Regions from separate parts of the Halochromatium sp. genome, predicted to be linked through region 2. Evidence: predicted binding sites of a transcription regulator. Region 2 holds the regulator's gene; the other holds the start of a gene.
What was found. The regulator FNR, encoded in region 2, switches genes on or off when oxygen is low (the NO sensors DNR and NnrR bind a similar motif). The targets are predictions, from matches to a motif close to TTGATNTANATCAA.
Positions count from the first base shown of each region.

Region 1 (3,418 bases), on a different contig from region 2:
GCGGTCGACCCTGGTAGACACGCTCGAGTCGCTCGCGCAGCTGCTCGAGCGCCGCCTGCTGATCAAGCTGCTCATCGATCGCGTCGTCGGCCACCCGGCAGAACGCATAGAGCGCGGCCGCCGGATCGCGGATCATCTTGGGTAGAAAAAAGGACGCGGCGAAGAACGACTTCGAGCCGTTACTCAGCAGCTGCCGACAGGCAGCGAGGTCCGTCGCATCCGAGGAGGTGTTCTCACGCAAAAACAGAGGCATCGGGGACCACCGTATCCAGTACGCGGGCTGTCGAGATGACGCCTGGCACCCCTGCTCCGGGGTGGGTGCCAGCGCCGACCAGGTAGAGGTGCTCGACCTCTTCGCTCTTGTTATGCGGCCGGAACCAAGCGCTCTGCATCAGCACTGGCTCCAGACTGAATCCAGCACCCTTGACCGAGCAGAGACGCTGCTCGAAGTCCTTGGGTGTGGTGATCAAAGACAGGGCTAGCTCATCCTCAAGACCAGGCAGCAGGGTGTCGGAAAGGTAGGCCGAGATGGCGCGTCGATACGGCTCCGCGCGCTCCGACCAGTCGATGTCGGCATCCAGGTGCGGCACCGGAGCGAGCACATAGAAGGTGTCGCAGCCTTCAGGTGCCAGCGACGGATCGGTCGCGGTTGGCCGGTGCAGGTAGAGACTGAAATCGTCCGCCAGCACCTTGCGATCAAAGATATCCTTGAGCAGCCCCTTGTAGCGCGGCCCGAGCAGAATGCTGTGGTGCTTCACATCCTCATAGCGCCGCTTAGTGCCGAAGTACCAGACGAAGAGACCGTTCGAGTAGCGCGCATTGTCGAGCTTGCGATCCGTCCAATGCTTGCGCTCGATACCTGGCAGCAGGTGCTTGTAGGTCCAGGCGACATCGGCATTGGAGACCACGACATCGGCCGCAATCTGCTCGCCATCCTTGAGCTTGACGCCGGTGGCCTTGCCGTTGACGACGGTGATCTCGGCGACCTCGGAATTCAGCCGAATCGCTCCGCCCTGACCTTGGATGAGGTCCACCAGCCCATTGACGATGGCGCCAGTTCCGCCCATGGCGGAATGCACGCCCCAATGACGCTCAAGGTAGGAGATCAGTGTATAGATCGAGGTGACCGTAAACGGATTGCCACCGATCAGCAGCGGATGGAACGACAAGGCCACGCGCAATCGCTCGTTCTTCACATATTGCGAGACCATCGCGTAGACGCTGCGATAACTGCGCAGCGCGACCATCTTCGGCACGATGCGCGCCATGTCCTGCCAGTTGGTGAAGGGAACATGGCCGAGCTCGACGAAGCCGACCTGAAAGATCTCCTCGCTCGCCTTGATGAAGCGGTCATAGCCAGCAACATCCTCAGGCGCGAAGCGCTCAACCTGTGCGCGCATCGCCTCGGCATCGCCGTTGGTATCGAATACCGCCCCGTCATCGAAGCGGATACGATAGAAGGGGTCCATCGGGCGCAGGTCGATCTCATCCTTGAAGCTGCGGCCACACATCTGCCAGAGCTCTTCGAGCAAGAAGGGCGCGGTGATGATGGTCGGGCCGGCATCAAATTTGAACCCGTCGATCTCGTGCACGTAGGCACGGCCGCCAGGGGCATCGAGCTTCTCGACAACGGTCACCCGATAGCCGCGATAGCCGAGACGGATTGCAGCAGCGAGTCCGCCAAAACCGCTGCCGATGATGACCGCATGCGGCTTGCGTCCCGTTTGTAGGGCGCGCGCTGCAATGGCTCCGGCCGAGGGTGGATCAGTGGTCAATGTGTCAACTCAGGCTGATGTCAATCATGCATTACAGTATAGCAGCCGAAATTTTTCGTGCGCCAGCATCGCCCACCGCATTCGTTCGCGTCGCTTGCCTTATGTCAAGCCAGCGCAACGCGCTTGATCACTAGCCCAGGACCGGTATACCTTGCGTCCAGAGTCGAAATCTGGCCGTTCGTCTGTTCGAGCACGCACTGCCACGTCGAGCCATCCGTGCAAGCACCCTTACCGGTTAGTCTACTCCCTGTCCATGGTCTTTCCTTCAAGGCGTCTCGCGCCACATCACAACAGTGCTCGCGATGGCAAATCAGGACCGCTGCGTTGGCAGGTTCCGGATCTCATCGACTTCGACTACTTCGCAGGCGAGGACGAGCGGCTACTGCGCGATCACCCGGCTGAGCGTCGACGCCTTGCCGAGCGCGACCGGCGCCTCTACAAGGACCAGATCGAGCCCTACATCGGCGACGCTGCGGCCCATACCCGCCAACACCGCAACAAGGCCCTGCGCTGGTGGCTCGAGCGGCGCCGAGACCAAGAAGACCCGGCCGTCGCCGAGCTCCTGCCTGGAGAGGCATTCAGGCGCGCCCAGCGCCTGATCGCGACAGCCATGGGCCTGATCGGCTTCGCGCTTGGTATTGGCGTGGCCTCGACGCTGCTGCAATACGAAGGCGATCACCCGGTGAACGTCTCCTGGTACCTGTTCTGGTTGGTCCTACTGCAGCTGATCCTGGTCGGCACCACGCTCGGGCTCTGGTACGGACGCCGCTCCAAGCTGGTCAAGCGAGCGACGCAAGACATCTCATTGCTCGGCCAACTGTTGCGACCACTGCTCTCGCGCGCGGCGCGTTGGGTGCAAAAACAGCGACTGTCCCATCTGCCGCCTGACCTCAGGGATCGCGCCAAGGCCAAGCAGGGTCTGATGCAGGCCAACTACTCACTCTATGGCCCGGCGAGCTACCTGCCGGTCCTGGTGCCAGCACAGATCTTCGGCATCGGCTTCAACATTGGCGCCATTCTCATGACCATGGCGCTGATCTGGTTCGCCGATCTCGGATTCGGCTGGGGCTCGGCAATGAACGTCAGCGCCGAGACCATTCACGGTCTCGCGCGCCTGATCGCGCTGCCCTGGAGCTGGCTGCTCGGCGAAGGTGTCGGTCTGCCGACCCTCGAGCAGGTGGCCGGCACGCGCATTAGCCTCAAAGACCCGCTCTATGTGCTCGACGCCGGCAATCTGCGCTCTTGGCGCTGGTTCTTGGTGCTGTCCGTGCTGACCTACGGCCTGCTGCCTCGTCTCCTGCTGCTCGGGCTCTCCAAGCTCAAGGAGCGGCGCGCCCTCGCGGCCCTGCCGTTCACCCATCAGGCCGCGCAGGCACCCTACGCGCGGATGATAACGCCAAGCCTTGAGACTCGAGCGGTGCGCATCGGGGAAGAAGGGCCAGAGATGCCGATCCCAGCGCCGCTCAAGCCGTTAACGCGGCCCACGGCGGCACCGCGGCCAGCGAAGCTAGAATCGGTATCCAAGGTGCAGCCTGCGCCAACGCTGCGCGATCAGGCAGCAGCCAAAACGCCGCGCGCAACTCCCTCCTCACCGCAGCCCGAGCCAGCCACCACCGATCAGCCGACTGCAAAGGCACACGAGC
Region 1 covers NZ_JBUDPI010000269.1:344-3,761, reverse strand. Annotated here, with positions in the region: gene ACY693_RS14470 (phytoene/squalene synthase family protein) at 1-253, opposite strand, end outside; gene ACY693_RS14465 (phytoene desaturase) at 234-1,775, opposite strand; gene ACY693_RS14460 (DUF2868 domain-containing protein) at 2,029-3,418, shown strand, end outside.
Region 1: the regulator FNR is predicted to act here: its motif matches at 1,870-1,883, upstream of ACY693_RS14465 (phytoene desaturase).

Region 2 (3,418 bases):
ATCATCGAGATCGGCTGCGTCGAGGTGATCGAGCGTCGTTTGACGAAGGCCAATTTCCACCAGTATCTGCAACCGGATCGTGAGATCGACGCCGGTGCGGTTGCGGTGCATGGCATCTCGACGGCCTTCTTGGCTGACAAGCCGCGCTTTGCCGACATCGCCGAGGAGCTGATTGCCTATCTCCGCGGTGCCGAGCTGATCATCCATAACGCCGCGTTCGACGTTGGATTCTTGAATCACGAGCTGAGGCAGTGGCGTCCAGACGCCCCTCGCATCGAAGACCTATGCACCGTCGTAGATACCCTAGCACTAGCCCGCCAACGCCACCCCGGGCAGCGCAATAGCCTCGATGCCCTCTGTCGCCGCTACGAGATCGATAACGCGCGGCGCGAGCTTCATGGCGCGCTACTCGATGCGGAGATCCTGGCCGACGTCTATCTCGCGATGACCGGCGGCCAGGTTGCACTCGCACTCGGTCAGGAGTCGATTGCACATCATTCGGGAGAGCCTGCCCAAACGGGTGTCGTAGCGAGGCGGGTACGAAAAGACCGGCCAGCGCTGCGCGTGGTGCGGGCGAACGAGGCCGAGACAACCGCACATCAGCGGCGCTTAGAAGCGATCAATGTCGCGAGCGATGGCGGCTGCGTCTGGCTCTCGCCGGCTCGGTAAATCCTAAGCCATCGAGGCTTGAGCCCCTAATGAATCAGTGCTCTGCAGCCGATCTCGTCGTTTCGGCGCGAGTCCTAGCTTCAGTTCCGGGCTGCAGTCCGGGCTCGGTGATCTGCCCTGCCGACAGGATTAGTTCGAGCGTTGCTTGTGGGTGCTTGAGGGAGGGGAGCCTGCCATCATTTCGAGCGCGGGAAGGTTCAGCACCTCAACATGCTTGCGATCGACCCGCAGCAAACCATCCTCTTGGAAGCGCGTGAACAGCCGGCTGACGGTTTCGACTGCGAGCCCGAGATAGCTCCCGATCTCGTGTCTCGACATGCTCAGATAGAAATCGGTTGGCGATAGTCCGCGTTTGCTGAGCCGACTCGACATGCTCGTGAGAAAGGCCGCGAGGCGCTCTTCTGCGTTCTTCTTGCCAAGTAGGAGGAGCATATCGGCGTCTTGGCCGATCTCCTTGCTCAGTAACCGGTACATCTGGTGCTGGAGCGACGGGATCGAGGCTGCTAGCTCCTCGAAGCGTTGGAAGGGGACCTCGCAGATCGCCGAGGTCTCGAGCACCTTGGCCGAGCAGGCGTGACAGGACTTATCGATCGCGTCGAGTCCGATGATCTCACCGGGCAGGTGGAAGCCGAGCACCTGCTCGCCGCCCTCCTCACTCGGCGCATAGGTCTTGACCGAACCGGTCTTGACCACATAGAGGGAGCGGAAGCGCTCGCCACCACGGAACAGGTGGTCACCGCGATGCAGGGGACGGGACCGCTTGATGATCGAGTCGAGACGTTCGACGTCTTCCGGCGCGAGGCCCATCGGCAGACAGAGCTGCGACAACGAGCAGTTCTTGCAGGCGACTCGGATGGTGTCGAACGAGATTACTTTTCGCTGAGTCAAAGCAAGATTCCAGTGGATGGTTTAGCCCTATTCTGCAACTCAAGTTGACATGCATCAAGCGTCAATCTGATTTGCATACACGCGCGCTAAGCAATGTTATTGCTGGTTGAAGGTGCGCAGGGTCGGCCACAGTGGGCGGTGAGCGCGAGGAGGGTGGTATTAAAAAATAAAAAGCCGCGCCGAGGCGCGGCTTTAGGGGTAACAGCGGTTCGCTGCTACTTACTTCTGCTCTTCAGAAGAAGGTGCCGACGGGGCCATCGGGGCACCGTAAGGCATGCCGTAGGGGGCGCCATAGGCAGGTGGGGCGCCGTAGCCGTAAGGTGCACCATAGCCGTAGCCCGGGTAGCCGTAGCCGCCAGGATGACCATAGCCGTAGCCATCGCCGTAGCCGCGCCCGTAGCCATAGCCGCGCCCGCGACCATAGCCGCGACCACCGCCGCTCATGTTCATGTTGAAGTCGCCATAGCCGTCACCGAACATGTCGCTGAACATGTCGCCCATGCCGTCGCCCCAGCCGTTGCCATAGCCAGGTCCACCGTAGCCAGGCCCCCACCAGGCCTGGGCGGCGCTCATCGAGAAAGCGGCGCCAGTGGCGATCGCAGCAATACCCATGACCTTTGCAAACTTGTTCATCTAATGCTCCGAAAGGGTGGTGAATCGATCCGACGCAGCCGGCACGATCATTGATGGTTGTCATCGCGTCGCGCTGCGAAGGAGGTCCGCAGATAACGAACGGAGGGGAGTATACGTGCACCAAGCATTGCTTGTGAAGTCTATGAGCGAGGCCATGGCATCGGGCCTTTTGCGACCGGAATTGTGAGGTCGGGACCAATTTGCTAACGTGGTTGGCGTATCCTATCCAGACCCACGTTGTCTGCCTGCACAGGTTATGCCCAAGCTTGTTTTCGTTACCGGCGGCGTTGTCTCGTCGCTCGGCAAAGGTATTGCGTCCGCGTCCTTGGCTGCGTTGCTCGAAGCGCGCGGCCTCAAGGTCACGATGATCAAACTCGACCCCTATATCAATGTCGATCCGGGCACCATGAGCCCGTTTCAGCATGGTGAGGTCTATGTCACCGATGATGGTGCCGAGACTGATCTCGATCTCGGTCACTATGAGCGCTTCCTCCGCACCCGGATGGGGCGCAACAACAACTTCACCACCGGACAGATCTACGAGAGTGTGATCCGCAAGGAGCGTCGCGGTGACTACCTCGGTCGTACCGTGCAGGTGATCCCGCACATCACCGACGAGATCAAGGATTCGATCCGACTCGGTGCCGGCGATGCTGATATCGCCATCGTCGAGATCGGCGGCACCGTCGGCGACATCGAGTCGTTGCCATTTCTCGAGGCGATCCGCCAGATGCGGGTCGAGGTCGGTGTCGAGAACGCGCTGTTCATGCATCTGACGCTGGTGCCTTACATCCCGGCCGCTGGCGAGATCAAGACCAAGCCCACCCAGCACTCGGTCAAGGAGCTGCGCTCGATCGGTATACAGCCCGACATCCTGCTTTGCCGGGCCGAGCGCGACCTGCCTGACGAGGAGCGGCGCAAGATCGCGCTGTTCACCAACGTGCCTGAGCGGGCAGTGATCTCGGCGATCGATGCCGACCACATCTACCGCATCCCAATGCTGTTGCACGCGCAGGATCTCGACGCGCTGGTGGTCCAGCAGTTCCGCCTCGAGGTCGCGGAGGCTGATCTGTCGGAGTGGCAGCGCGTGCTCGAAGGGCTCGAGCAGCCGCGTGAGCGGGTCACCATCGGCATGGTCGGCAAGTACATGGGGCTGACCGAGGCCTACAAGTCACTCTCCGAGGCCTTGATCCATGCCGGCGTGCAGACCCGTACCCGGATCGACATT
Region 2 covers NZ_JBUDPI010000040.1:7,420-10,837, forward strand. Annotated here, with positions in the region: gene dnaQ (DNA polymerase III subunit epsilon) at 1-669, shown strand, start outside; gene fnr (fumarate/nitrate reduction transcriptional regulator Fnr) at 799-1,557, opposite strand; gene ACY693_RS04415 (sulfur globule family protein) at 1,777-2,190, opposite strand; gene ACY693_RS04420 (CTP synthase) at 2,447-3,418, shown strand, end outside.